Regions from separate parts of the Pseudomonas sp. UF-293 genome, predicted to be linked through region 2. Evidence: predicted binding sites of a transcription regulator. Region 2 holds the regulator's gene; each other region holds the start of a gene.

Region 1 (3,208 bases), on a different contig from region 2:
ATAGCGCATGTACGTCTCCTGTTAGCGCGGTTTCCAGCCTTCACCGTATCTCAAATCACGAAACGCGCCACCATGGCGTTCAAATCCACTGCCAGGCGCGACAGTTCATGGGTCGCGGCGCTGGTCTGGTTGGCGCCAGCGGCCGATTGCGTGGCGAGGTCGCGAATATTGACCAGGTTGCGATCGACTTCTCGGGAGACTTGCGCCTGCTCTTCCGAAGCGCTGGCGATAACCAGGTTGCGCTCGTTGATCTGGTGAATCGATTGCGTAATCTGCTCCAGCGCCACACCGGCCGCGCGGGCCATTTCCAGCGTGGACTGAGTGCGCTGATTGCTTTGCTGCATCGACGAAACCGCTTCACCGGTGCCGTTCTGGATGCCGGCGACCATTTTTTCGATTTCCTGAGTCGACTGTGCGGTGCGATGGGCCAAGGCGCGCACTTCGTCAGCTACCACGGCAAAACCACGGCCAGCCTCCCCGGCACGCGCCGCTTCAATCGCAGCGTTGAGTGCCAAGAGGTTGGTCTGCTCGGCGATGGCCCGAATCACGTCCAGCACCTTGCCGATGTCACGACCTTGCGCGGCGAGGCCTTCGATCATCTGCGCGGTGTTCTGCACGTCGTGAGTCATGGTCTGGATCGCGTCGACGGTTTTCACCACTTGATCGCGACCTTCGCGGGCGGCGTGGGTCGACTGATTGGAGGCCTCGGAAGTCGAAACGGCGTTGCGCGCCACTTCTTCCACCGCGGCGGTCATCTCGTTGACAGCGGTGGCGGCCTGTTCGATTTCGTTGTTCTGCTGTTGCAGGCCACGCGACGCTTCTTCGGTGACCGCGCTGAGTTCTTCGGCAGCGGCGCCCAGTTGCGTGGCGGAACCGGCGATCTGCTCGATGGTTTTGCGCAGGTTGGTCTGCATCGCCGCCAAAGCTTCGAGCAGGCGCGCCGGCTCGTCCTTGCCGTCAACTTCAATGGCTTTACTGAGGTCACCGCCGGCAATTGTCTGCGCGGCAAGCACGGCGCGGTTGAGTGGTGTGACGATGCTGCGGGTCAGCAACCAGGCGAGCAACACGGTGGCCAGCGCTGCAATCACGGCGACGATGATGATCCCGGTGATGGCGCTGTCATAGTTTTCACCGGCCTTAGTGGCCGCCGCTCTGGCCCCGGCCGTATTCATGCCGATCAGCTTGTTGAGCTGCTCGCCCATCTGATCGGTGCCTTCCTTGATGCGCGTGTTGATCAACGCACGCAGCGCCTCGAGATTGCCTTGGCGCGAGAGCTCGAGCATCTGGTTCTGCGCTTGCAGGTAATTATCGAGCGTCGTCGAAAACGTCTGGAAAACGGCGTGCTCTTCAGGACCTGCCGGCAACGCAGCGTAGCTGGCCTGAGCTTTGCGCACCTTGTCGACCAGCACCGCGATGCGGGTTTCTGCCTCTTGCAGGCTGGCCGGCTCGCGATTGACCAGCACACGGAACGAGAGAATGCGCATGCGCAGGACGTTTTCCGTGACCACACTGAGGTGGGTCACGCTCGGCAACTGGTTGGTGTCCATGTCGACCGACGCCTGACGAATGACCGTCATGCGGCTGACGGCAAACACGCCAAGGACAATCACCAGCAAGGCGATGAAGGCAAAACCGAGGAAAGCACGGGGCGCGATATTCAGGTTACGCAGGGACATGGTCGGACTCTCGAAAGAAAGAAACTACGAGCGTCCATGCCGTGAGCACTGGCCCATAGCGGGCGACAGTCCGGCGGCACTGAGTTGTGGTTATGTGTGCGCCTGACCGTTGTATCGGCCAGGCTTGAGGAAGGTTTCGGGTCTGCGGTAAATATTTTTCGGGACGTTACAACAATCTACCCAGCTCCGCTGGCTTTGGTAGGAGCTGTCGAGTGCAACGAGGCTGCGATCTTTTGACTTTTAAAAGCAGGATCAAAAGATCGCAGCCTCGTTGCACTCGACAGCTCCTGCATAGGCAAGCCGATCAGCGTTTGGCGGCGAGTTGCCAGGCTCGGGCAATATCGTTGGCACGTTCACGCAGAAGCCGAGGTGCTTGCGCGCAGGCCTGTTCGAGGCTCATCGGCCCGCTGGTCAGGGCGAATGCGGCGTCGATACCGTATTGATAGAGTTCCTGATAGCCCTCGCCCAGGGTGCCCGCAATCACAATCACCGGCACGGCATGCTGTTTGGCAATCCGCGCGACACCGAACGGTGTTTTGCCGCGCAAGGTTTGCGCATCGAAACGGCCTTCGCCGGTAATTACCAGATCCGCGCCTTCGACCGCCTCAGCGAGCCCGACCAGTTCCGCCACTACCTCGACGCCCGCCTGAAACCGTGCGCCGAGATACGCCTTTGCCGCGAATCCGAGTCCACCCGCCGCGCCGCTGCCCGGCTCATCGCGCACGTCCTTGCCCAACGCCTGCGCGCAGAGTTCGGCGAAGTGCCCCAAGGCCTGATCGAGTTGCTCAACCTGCGCAGGCGACGCGCCCTTCTGCGGGCCGAAAATGGCCGAGGCACCATGGGGACCGCAGAGCGGATTGTTGACGTCGGCGGCGATGTCGAAACGCACATCGGCCAGACGCGGATCAAGTTCACTCAAATCCAATCGCGCCAAATTCGCCAAGGCTAGCCCACCGGGCACCAACGATTGATTGTGCGCGTCCAGCAACTTCACGCCCAACGCCTGCATCGCCCCGGCACCGCCGTCATTGGTCGCGCTGCCGCCAATCGCCAGAATCACCCGTTGCGCGCCGGCGTCCAGCGCTGCACGAATCAACTCACCGGTACCAAAGGTGCTGCTGATGCACGCATCGCGCTGCCCCGGTGGGACCAATTGCAGACCGCTGGCCTCGGCCATTTCGATGATCGCGGTGTGGTTGTGCGGCAGCCAGCCCCAGGCAGCATCGACCGGCGCGCCCAACGGACCGCGCACGCGGGTGCGGCGCAGTTCACCTTCGCAGGCCGCGAGAATCGACTCGACCGTGCCTTCGCCGCCATCGGCCATCGGGCATTTGATCAGCGTCGCCTGCGGCCAGACCTGGGCAAGTCCGAGGGCGATGGCTTCGGCAACGCCTTGGGCACTCAGGCTGTCCTTGAACGAATCAGGGGCGATGACGATCTTCATGGGAATTCTCCGGTTGCAATGGCGTTCATGCTGCCAGCGGTCGCGGGCGATGACGCCGGTCGGCTGCACAAGTGGCGTCGGCGTTTAT
Region 2 (3,208 bases):
GCGCGCAGAATGTTGCGCTGGTCAGTATGGACAGCTTCCGCATCGGCGCGCAGGAACAACTGAAAACCCTCGGGCGCATCCTCAACGTGCCGGTGACGCACGTCGATCCCGGCCAGTCGCTGGTGCAGGCATTGGATCCACTGCTACGCAAACGCGTGGTTTTGATCGATACTGCCGGGCTGCAAGCCAGTGATCCGGCGTTGCGCATGCAGCTCGAGAGCCTGGCCGGGCGTGGCATTCGCTCAAAAAATTATCTGGTCCTGGCAACCACCAGCCAGAAACAGGTTCTAACCGCCGCTTATCACAGTTACAAGCGTTGCGGGCTCGCCGGTTGCATCCTGACTAAACTGGATGAAACGGCCAGTCTCGGCGAAGTGTTGAGCCTGGCGATCAGTCATGAATTGCCGGTCGCGTACCTGACCGATGGCCCACGGATTCCGGATGATCTGCATCTGCCGCGCCGTCATCAACTGGTCAGCCGCGCCGTCAGCGTGCAAATGCAGGAAGAACCCAGCGAAGAAGCCATGGCTGACATGTTCGCTGATATCTATCACAGCCCGACCAAGCAGGTTGGCTGAGGTAATCATGAACAGTTTTTGTACCTACATCGATGGTCTGCCACGCATTGTTCCGATCGTGAACGCGCAGCCAGTAATGTGGCCTCCGTCTATGCAAGACAAGGTAAAGAAATAACATGGGCAGCATGCATCCCGTACAGGTGATCGCGGTGACCGGCGGCAAAGGTGGCGTCGGCAAGACTAACGTGTCAGTGAACTTGTCGCTGGCGCTGGCAGAGCTTGGCCGTCGGGTCATGCTGCTGGACGCCGACCTGGGCCTGGCCAACGTCGACGTTCTGCTGGGGCTGACACCCAAGCGCACACTGGCCGACGTCATCGAAGGCCGTTGCGAACTGCGCGACGTGCTGTTGCAGGGCCCGGGCGGGATTCGCATCGTGCCGGCGGCCTCCGGCACGCAGAGCATGGTGCACCTGAGCCCGGCGCAACACGCTGGCCTGATCCAGGCGTTCAGCGACATCGGCGACAATCTCGACGTGCTGGTGATCGACACCGCTGCGGGCATTGGTGACTCGGTAGTCAGTTTCGTACGCGCCGCGCAAGAGGTGTTGCTGGTGGTCTGCGACGAGCCGACTTCGATCACCGACGCTTACGCGCTGATCAAGTTGCTCAACCGCGACTACGGCATGAACCGCTTCCGCGTGCTGGCCAACATGGCGCAGAGCCCGCAGGAAGGGCGCAACCTGTTCGCCAAGTTGACCAAGGTCACGGATCGCTTCCTCGACGTCGCCCTACAATACGTCGGCGCCGTGCCGTACGACGAAAGCGTGCGCAAAGCGGTGCAGAAGCAGCGCGCCGTCTACGAAGCCTTTCCCCGTTCCAAGTGCGCGCTGGCCTTCAAGGCCATTGCCCAGAAGGTCGACACCTGGCCGCTGCCGGCCAACCCGCGCGGGCACCTGGAATTTTTCGTCGAGCGTCTCGTGCAGCAAACCGCAGGGCCTGTGATATGACCGCCAGTGGCATGAATCTTTACAAAAAGTCGGCGCGTGACGCGCAATACGAATTGATCGAGCGCTACGCGCCACTGGTCAAGCGCATTGCCTATCACTTGCTGGCGCGCCTGCCGGCAAGCGTGCAGGTCGAAGACCTGATCCAGGCCGGGATGATCGGTTTGCTGGAAGTCTCGACCAAATACGACGCCAGCAAAGGCGCCAGTTTCGAAACGTACGCGGGCATTCGAATCCGCGGCGCGATGCTCGATGAAGTGCGCAAAGGTGACTGGGCGCCACGCTCGGTTCACCGTAATACCAGGATGGTCAGCGACGCGATTCGCTCGATTGAAGCTAAAACCGGCCGTGACGCTAAAGATCACGAGGTTGCGGCCGAACTCCAATTGAGTCTCGACGATTACTACGGGATTCTGAATGACACCTTGGGCAGTCGCCTGTTCAGTTTCGACGACCTGCTGCAGGACGGCGAACACGAAGGGCTGCACGAGGATGGCGCGAGTGCTCATATGGAGCCGTCACGCGATCTGGAAGATGAACGCTTCCAGGCGGCGCTGGCGGACGCGATTGCCAATTTGCCGGAGCGTGAGCGACTGGTGTTGGCGCTGTACTACGACGAAGAGCTGAACCTTAAGGAAATCGGTGAAGTCCTTGGCGTCAGTGAATCGCGGGTCAGCCAGTTACACAGCCAGTGCGCGGCCCGTCTGCGGGGGCGTTTGGGGGAGTGGCGAGCGCGCTGAAGGCAGTGTGGGGACACTGCGAAACGAGGCTGGTGCGGTGATGAACGGCGCCGGTCTCGATCCGTTGTGCTCCAGACAAACTTCGAGTGCTATGCCGATTGATTGAAGTGGCGCGTCCAGGTGCTGGGCGCGTTTAAGACTGCTTGGAGGTCGAATTGAACAAAGACATGAAAATCCTCATCGTTGATGACTTCTCAACGATGCGGCGGATCATCAAGAACCTGCTGCGCGATCTTGGGTTCACCAACACCGTCGAGGCCGACGATGGCACCACTGCCATTCCGGTGCTCAACAGCGGCAGCATCGACTTTCTGGTAACGGACTGGAACATGCCTGGCATGACCGGTATCGACCTGCTGCGTCACGTGCGCGCCGATGAAAAACTCAAGCACCTCCCGGTGTTGATGGTGACTGCTGAAGCCAAGCGCGAGCAGATCATCGAGGCCGCTCAGGCCGGTGTGAACGGTTACGTGGTCAAACCTTTCACGGCTCAAGCGTTGAAAGACAAAATCGAGAAGATTTTCGAACGCATCGGCTGATGAATGCGCGGGGGAGCTATGGAGCATAACGAATCATCACAGGGCGATTTCGAATCGACCCTGAAAAAACACGCGGTCGAACTGGTCGAGAGCCTTGAAAAAGGCAAGTTCGGCGACGCGGTGCAACTGATCCATGAGCTCAATCAGACCCGTGACCGCGGCCTGTATCAGGAAGTGGGCAAGCTCACACGTGAACTGCACAGTGCGATCGTCAATTTCCAGATCGATCCGCACATGCCGCAGGCCGAGGAAGTGTCGCAAATCACCGACGCCACCGAACGCCTGGGCTATGTGGTCAAGCTGACGGAAGCCGCGGCCAACCGCACCATGGATCTGGTGGAGAGCGCCACGCCGGTGGTCAACAGTCTCGCTGATGAAGCGCAGACGTTGAGCGCCGATTGGGGCCG
Region 3 (3,208 bases), on a different contig from region 2:
TCACGCGGATGGCCAACAGTCGCGCAATCGCGGGGCTGTGTCTGACCACTGAAGCGAATCTGGGTGACGGGATTTTCCCGGCAGTAGATTTTCTCGCCCAAGGCGGGCGCATGGGCATCGGCTCCGACAGCCATGTCTCGCTGAGCGTAGTGGAAGAATTGCGCTGGCTGGAATATGGCCAGCGCCTGCGTGATCAGCGGCGCAATCGCTTGTACGGTGCGGACCAACCGATGGTCGGCCGCACGCTGTATGACGCGGCACTGGATGGCGGCGCCCAGGCATTGGGGCAACCGATTGGTGCGCTGGAAGTGGGCAAGCGCGCGGACTGGATTGTTCTGGACGGTAGCGATCCGTATCTGGCGACGGCTTCGGGGGACGGGATTCTCAATCGCTGGTTGTTTGCTGGCGGTGATCGACAGGTGCGCGATGTGCTGGTCAATGGTCAGTGGGTGGTGCGCGATGGACGGCATGCCGGCGAAGAGCACAGCGCTCGCGCATTCACCCAGGTCCTGCGCGATCTCCTGGGCTGACCCAAAACCAAACTGTGGGAGCGAGCCTGCTCGCGAACGCGGTGTATCAGTCAACATTCATATCGACTGACACACCCTCTTCGCGAGCAGGCTCGCTCCCACAGTTGATTTGTATCGAGGCTTAATTGGAGGTCTTGGCCATCTGCCGATCCGACGCGCGCCAGATCAGGCGTGTGGTGTCGTAACCCTGCTGACGCGCCTTGCTCAGCAATTCTTCACGCACTACACCGTTAACGGTTGGCGTGCGTGACAACAGCCACATGTACTTGCGACTCGGATCGCCGACGATGGCGGTCTTGTAATCGTCGCTGACGTACAACACCCAGTACTCGCCCTTCGCCACACCCGGCACCAGGCGCGAGAACCAGTTATCGAATTCGACCCAGAGCTTGTCGGTCTTGCCTGGCACTTGTGGATAAGCCGTGCCTTTGGCTTCTTCCCACTGCCACTCCGGGGTCAGGCAACGGTTGAGCACGCCGACGTTACCGTCAGGCTTGAGGGTGTAGTGGGCTTCGGATTGCGCGCAGTGGCGCTGAAAGAACATCGGCAAACGTGCCAGTTCATACCAGGTTCCCTGATAACGCTTGAGATTGACGCTGTTGACGGTCTTCGGCGCCAACGGGTCGACGCCGGAAGTGGCGCAGCCAGCCAGTACCAGGCCAGCAAAAAGGATCAGCAATAACCGCTTCATTTTTTTCTCCGTGGGCGCGAAGCCCCGGTTTACTTCAGGCCTTGGCCGGAAAACATCAGCACTTTGTCACCGGCGTATTGCACGCTGATAAAGCTGTTCTTGTCGCCCCAGGTGCAGCTGGACATACCGAGCGCGCCCGAGCAATCGGTGGGCTTGCCGAGGAGGGTTTCCACTTCGGACTTGGCCATGCCGGCCGAGAGCTTGGAGTAGTTTTCCTGATTGACCTTGCTGCATGCGGCCAACAGCACGCAAAACGACAGCAGGGCGATAGATCGCAGCGACATGGTGAAACTCCTGGAACGAGGGGGGATGGCATGGTGCCAACCAGAAGCTTAGAAGAGAAAAGTGTCATCTGGTTCCGTGCTCAATTGCCTATTTATCAGCCCGCCTGTCTGACTTTTGCCGATAAATCAGAAACTTTGTGAAGCTGTCGAGCATTTCGTCGACTTTCCCCACAAGCGCCTAATCTTTGGCGCGGCGCGGTCGAAATAAGAGCAGCGCAACGCTGCCGAATATGGCAAATTGCCGCCCTTTCTTGACCAGCCCCTTCGCGGTAGTTCATTCGATGACCAGAAACATGAAATTCAGCCACAAAATCCTGTTGGCTGCTGCCCTTGTGGTGGCCGTTGCGTTCGCCTGTTTCATCTTCTTCAACGACTATCGCCAGCGTCAGGCTTTGAGCAGCAGCACCGAAGCGACCATGCAGGAGCTGGGCAGCCTGACCACCAGCAACATCCAGACCTGGCTGGAAAGCCGCATTCAATTGCTGCAATCGCTGTCGCAGCAGGTCACAGTCGATGGCAACGCGCCCGCCAGCCTGAAGCGCATCATCGACCTGCCCGCCTACACCGGCAATTTCCAGCTCAGCTATTTCGGTGGCGCTGACGGCGTGATGTTCTCGGTGCCTGCCGGCAACCGTGCGCCGGACTACGATCCACGCGCGCGCGGCTGGTACAAAGCGGCCAACAGCGCACAACAGACCATCGTCACCGAACCGTACATCGCCGCCTCGTCGGGCAAACTGGTGATCACCGTCGCCACCCCGGTACAACGTCAGGGCCAGATGCTCGGCGTCGCCGGTGCCGACATTGATCTGACCAGCGTCAGCGCGATCATCAACTCGCTGAACTTCGGCGGCCACGGTCATGCGTTCATCGTCAGCGCCGAAGGCAAGATCCTCATCCACCCGGACAGCAAACTGGTGCTCAAAACGCTGGCCGAGGCCTATCCGAACGGCGCGCCTCAAGTCAGTCCGGGCCTGAAAGAAGTCGAGTTCGGCGGCAAGACCCAGTTGATTTCCTTTACTCGCGTCAACGGCGTGCCTTCGGCTGACTGGTACGTGGCGCTGGTCCTCGACAAAGACACCGCGTTCTCGATGCTCAGCGAATTCCGCACCTCGGCACTGATCGCCATGGTCATCGCCGTACTAATCATCATCGGCCTGCTCGGCATGCTGATTCGCGTGCTGATGCAACCGCTGCTGACCATGGGCCGCGCGATGCATGACATCGCTGAAGGCGAAGGCGACCTGACCAAGCGCCTGGTGATTCACGGCAACGATGAATTCGGCGCGCTGGGCACTTCGTTCAACCGCTTCGTCGAGCGCATTCATACGTCGATCCGCGAAGTATCCTCGGCCACCGGCCAGGTCAACGAAGTCGCCCTGCGTGTGGTCGCTGCCTCGAACTCGTCGATGTACAACTCCGACCAGCAAGCCAGCCGCACCAACAGCGTCGCCGCTGCGATCAATCAGCTTGGTGCCGCCGCCCAGGAAATCGCCCAGAACGCCGCCCTCGCCTCGCAACATTCCAGTGACGCGCGCAACCTGGCGGTCGATGGCCAGCAGGTCGTGGATAAAACCATTCAGGCCATGCAGCAACTGTCGGCAAAAATCAGCGACTCCTGCGGCAACATCGAAACGCTGAACAGCAACACGGTGAACATCGGCCAGATTCTCGAGGTGATCACCAGCATTTCCCAGCAGACC
Region 4 (3,208 bases), on a different contig from region 2:
CCCGAGCAGGACTGGCCAGCCAGTTGTCGGCCCTTGATGGAGCGTCTGACAAGCGTGTTCGGCATCGGAACCAGTGCGGGACGCTGGCGCGGGGCCTCGGTTCAGGTTGAACAACACGGCGATCGCCATGAAATGCTTCTGGAGAAACTCGATCCGGAACTGCTGAACCAATTGCGCACGCTGCCCGGGCATTGGCTGATTTCGATTCGCCTGCAACTGTCGGGACAATTTGCAGTGGATCTGCACAGTCTGGACGCCATTGGTTTTGTCTTCACCGGTCTAGCGCCGGCGCCAGACAATCAGGGCGGCTGGCTGGCGTTGTTCCATCGCGGTTTCCGCCCGCGCAGACTGGCCTTGCATTGCCCGTACATGCAAGACCTGCAGGCTCGGACGCAACGGCAAATCGCGCGCCGTGATCTGCAGACGCTTTGATCGGCTACCCGTAATAAAGCATAAGCCCGCTCGCTGAGGCGCGGACTTATGCCTTGGCTTTGAGGCCCTGGTCTGACGGCACAGCGGCATTGCCTTCGCCGTAAGTCTTGAGGTTTTGCAGGACGTAAATGGCTTTCTTGAATTCGGGAATCAGGCTTTTGCCGTAGTAGTTGCCATTGAGACTGTTGGTCTGGATGGCATCGAGCTGCGTGGCAAAATATTCCAGCGCGTTGAACTTCGCCTCCGGGTCTTTCTGCACACCGAAGCGGTCGAACTTGTCGCCGGCATTGAGCAAGGTGATCGAGGTGATTTCAGAAATCAGCCCACGCCCGCGCAGAAACTCGCTGAGGTTGCCCAATTGCTTGACGGAAACGTTGGCCGGGTCGAAGCCCTTGATCTGCTTGCGCAGCCCCTGCTTATCCATCTCGGCGACGTTCAGCGCGTTCGGATCGTTGCCGACCAGCGTGAGCATCTGCTGCACCTTGACGCTCTGCGAAACCTGTTTCTTCGCGCCGGTATCACGGACCATTACGCCCGCCTTGCTTTCCCAGGCGCCGGTATAACCGATCGTCATGCGAGGATTCCTTGTGCCATGAGCATGAAATGTCCTTGTTCCAACAAACTGAATGGGCGCAAGTATCGGCCGCCTCGTTTGATCGCACCAACCTTTTTGTGCGCTTTTTTACAACTTTCGTACATTCACGATACAAAGCGCATCCCCTGCAAACATTGCGCTAGAGCCGTCATCACCATGTAACGAAGGCGCCTGTCGCGCAGTAACGGTCGCGAACGTATCAATTGCGATACCAACCGGTCATCGCTACCCGTTTCTTTCGGCACGCCAGTACCTAAAGCTTCGGCCCGAAACGACGATACGCTGTGATACCCGCCCTGTTTTATTCCTGCCCTCAAACAAAACGCCGCTCAAGGATCAGTTCCATGCCCGCACTGCGCACTATTCAGGCTCGCTACACGCTGTTTCTGGTTCTGTTTATCCTGCTGTTGTCAGTGCTGACCGTGGTCGGCATCAGCCAGTTGGTCGCGCCAACCCTGCGCGATACCGAAGAGAAGGTCGTGCTCAACCGCATCGCCGAAGTGGCCGTGCAGATTCAGGGCGAACTGAACAAGGTGCAGGCGCAGCAACGCAGCATCACCCAGACCATTCCACTGCTCGACAGCGCCGCCATCGACGTGGTGCTGCCAGGGCTGGTGGATCAGTACGGCGAACTGAAAGTCTTCGGCGGCGGCATCTGGCCGTTGCCGGGCCAGCGTGACGCCGGGCGCAACAAGTTCAGCACGTTCTGGCATCGCGACGCCTCGGGTCAGCTCAAGGTCAACACCTTCTGGAACAGCGACGCCGCACCGAACTACTACGACCAGAGCTGGCACAAGGGCGGCATGGCCACTCCGCGCGGCCAGTGCGCGTGGGCCGCTGCCTATAAGGACGACGCCAGTGCCGAGCCGCGCACCAACTGCGCCATGGCGATCTACAAGAACGGTAGCGCCTGGGGCGTGTCGACCATCGACGTGACCCTGGGCTTCTTCAATGACCTGGTGGCCCGCAAGGAAAAAGACCTCAACGCCGAAATGCTCATCGTCGAGGCTGACGGCAAGATCATCAGCAACAGCTCGCGCATCAGCGGCCCGATCGTGCTGAAGAACATCAGCGAACTGGCGGCCAGCTCGACCTTCATCAATCAGATCAAGACAGGCCTGCAGAACCGCGATAAAGCGCAACGTGTCGAGTTCGACAACAACGGTGAAGACGCCACCTTCTTCATGCGCCCTATCGAGGGTACACCGTGGTTCCTCGCCACCGCCCTGCCGACCAAAATGCTCACCGCACAGCGCGACGACGTGCTCAACAGCCTGAGTCTGATCCAGATTCCGCTGGTGATCCTGTTGGTGCTGTTGCAGGTCTACGCGATTCGTAAACTGGTGCTGCGCATGAAAGCGCTGAAGGCCAACATTGATTCGCTGTCCAGCGGTGACGCCGACCTGACCCGCCGCATCACCATTCGCGCCGAAGACGAACTGGGCGCCATCGGTCACTCGGTCAACACCTTCATCGCCTATCTGCAGAACATGATCGGCGAAGTCACCCACGCCACCGGCGCCATGGCTTCGAGCCTCGATAATCTGCAACGCACCTCGGCGCATACCAGCCAGATTCTGCTGCGTCATGCCTCGGAAACCGATCAGACTGTCACCGCGATTACTGAAATGAGCTCCACCGCCGAAAGCGTTGCGCAGAATGCGGCTGAGACCGCAGCGTTCACCCAGCGCGCCAATGAAAACGCCGATCGCTCGCGCGTCGTGGTCGGGGAAGCGACCAACAGCGTGGTCGCGCTGATCGACGAAGTGGCGAGCGCTACACACAAAGTTGAAAACATGCAGCAGGACGCCCAGCGCATCACCGAAATCCTCGGCGTCATCGGCGCGATTGCCGGGCAGACCAACCTGCTCGCCCTTAACGCCGCGATTGAAGCGGCGCGTGCCGGGGAACAGGGGCGCGGCTTTGCGGTGGTGGCGGATGAAGTCCGCGCCCTCGCCGCACGAACGCAGGCCAGCACCTCGGAAATCAACGAAATGTTGACCCGTCTGACCCAAGGCGTGAGTTCGTCGGTCAGCGCCATGGAAAATACCCAGGCCAGTTGCCAGTCCGCAGCTGACGCCACCGCCCGAGTCAACTCGGGGCTGGACGAAATGGCCGGTTCAGTCAGCCACATCAACAGCCTCAGCACCCAGATCGCCACTGCCGCCGAACAGCAAAGCG

What was found. The regulator FliA, encoded in region 2, starts transcription of late flagellar genes. The targets are predictions, from matches to a motif close to CTAAAGTTTNNNNNNNNNNNGCCGNTAA.
Region 1: a site for FliA is predicted at 1,788-1,815, ahead of AC4IHP_RS05300 (methyl-accepting chemotaxis protein). Genes of this name have one in related genera too.
Region 3: a site for FliA is predicted at 1,684-1,711, ahead of AC4IHP_RS09950 (methyl-accepting chemotaxis protein). Genes of this name have one in related genera too.
Region 4: a site for FliA is predicted at 1,281-1,308, ahead of AC4IHP_RS18000 (methyl-accepting chemotaxis protein). Genes of this name have one in related genera too.

What each region holds. Positions count from the first base shown of each region.
Region 1 covers NZ_JBSICA010000003.1:116,280-119,487, reverse strand. The annotation lists gene AC4IHP_RS05305 (pyridoxal phosphate-dependent aminotransferase) at 1-9, opposite strand, end outside; gene AC4IHP_RS05300 (methyl-accepting chemotaxis protein) at 51-1,676, opposite strand; gene AC4IHP_RS05295 (glycerate kinase) at 1,981-3,120, opposite strand.
Region 2 covers NZ_JBSICA010000035.1:6,664-9,871, forward strand. The annotation lists gene flhF (flagellar biosynthesis GTPase FlhF) at 1-578, shown strand, start outside; gene fleN (flagellar synthesis regulator FleN) at 695-1,525, shown strand; gene fliA (RNA polymerase sigma factor FliA) at 1,522-2,262, shown strand; gene AC4IHP_RS24500 (chemotaxis response regulator CheY) at 2,430-2,801, shown strand; gene AC4IHP_RS24505 (protein phosphatase CheZ) at 2,820-3,208, shown strand, end outside.
Region 3 covers NZ_JBSICA010000006.1:218,585-221,792, reverse strand. The annotation lists gene AC4IHP_RS09965 (formimidoylglutamate deiminase) at 1-530, shown strand, start outside; gene AC4IHP_RS09960 (lipocalin family protein) at 652-1,221, opposite strand; gene AC4IHP_RS09955 (hypothetical protein) at 1,251-1,505, opposite strand; gene AC4IHP_RS09950 (methyl-accepting chemotaxis protein) at 1,787-3,208, shown strand, end outside.
Region 4 covers NZ_JBSICA010000017.1:47,809-51,016, reverse strand. The annotation lists gene AC4IHP_RS18010 (GNAT family N-acetyltransferase) at 1-432, shown strand, start outside; gene AC4IHP_RS18005 (hypothetical protein) at 479-1,006, opposite strand; gene AC4IHP_RS18000 (methyl-accepting chemotaxis protein) at 1,372-3,208, shown strand, end outside.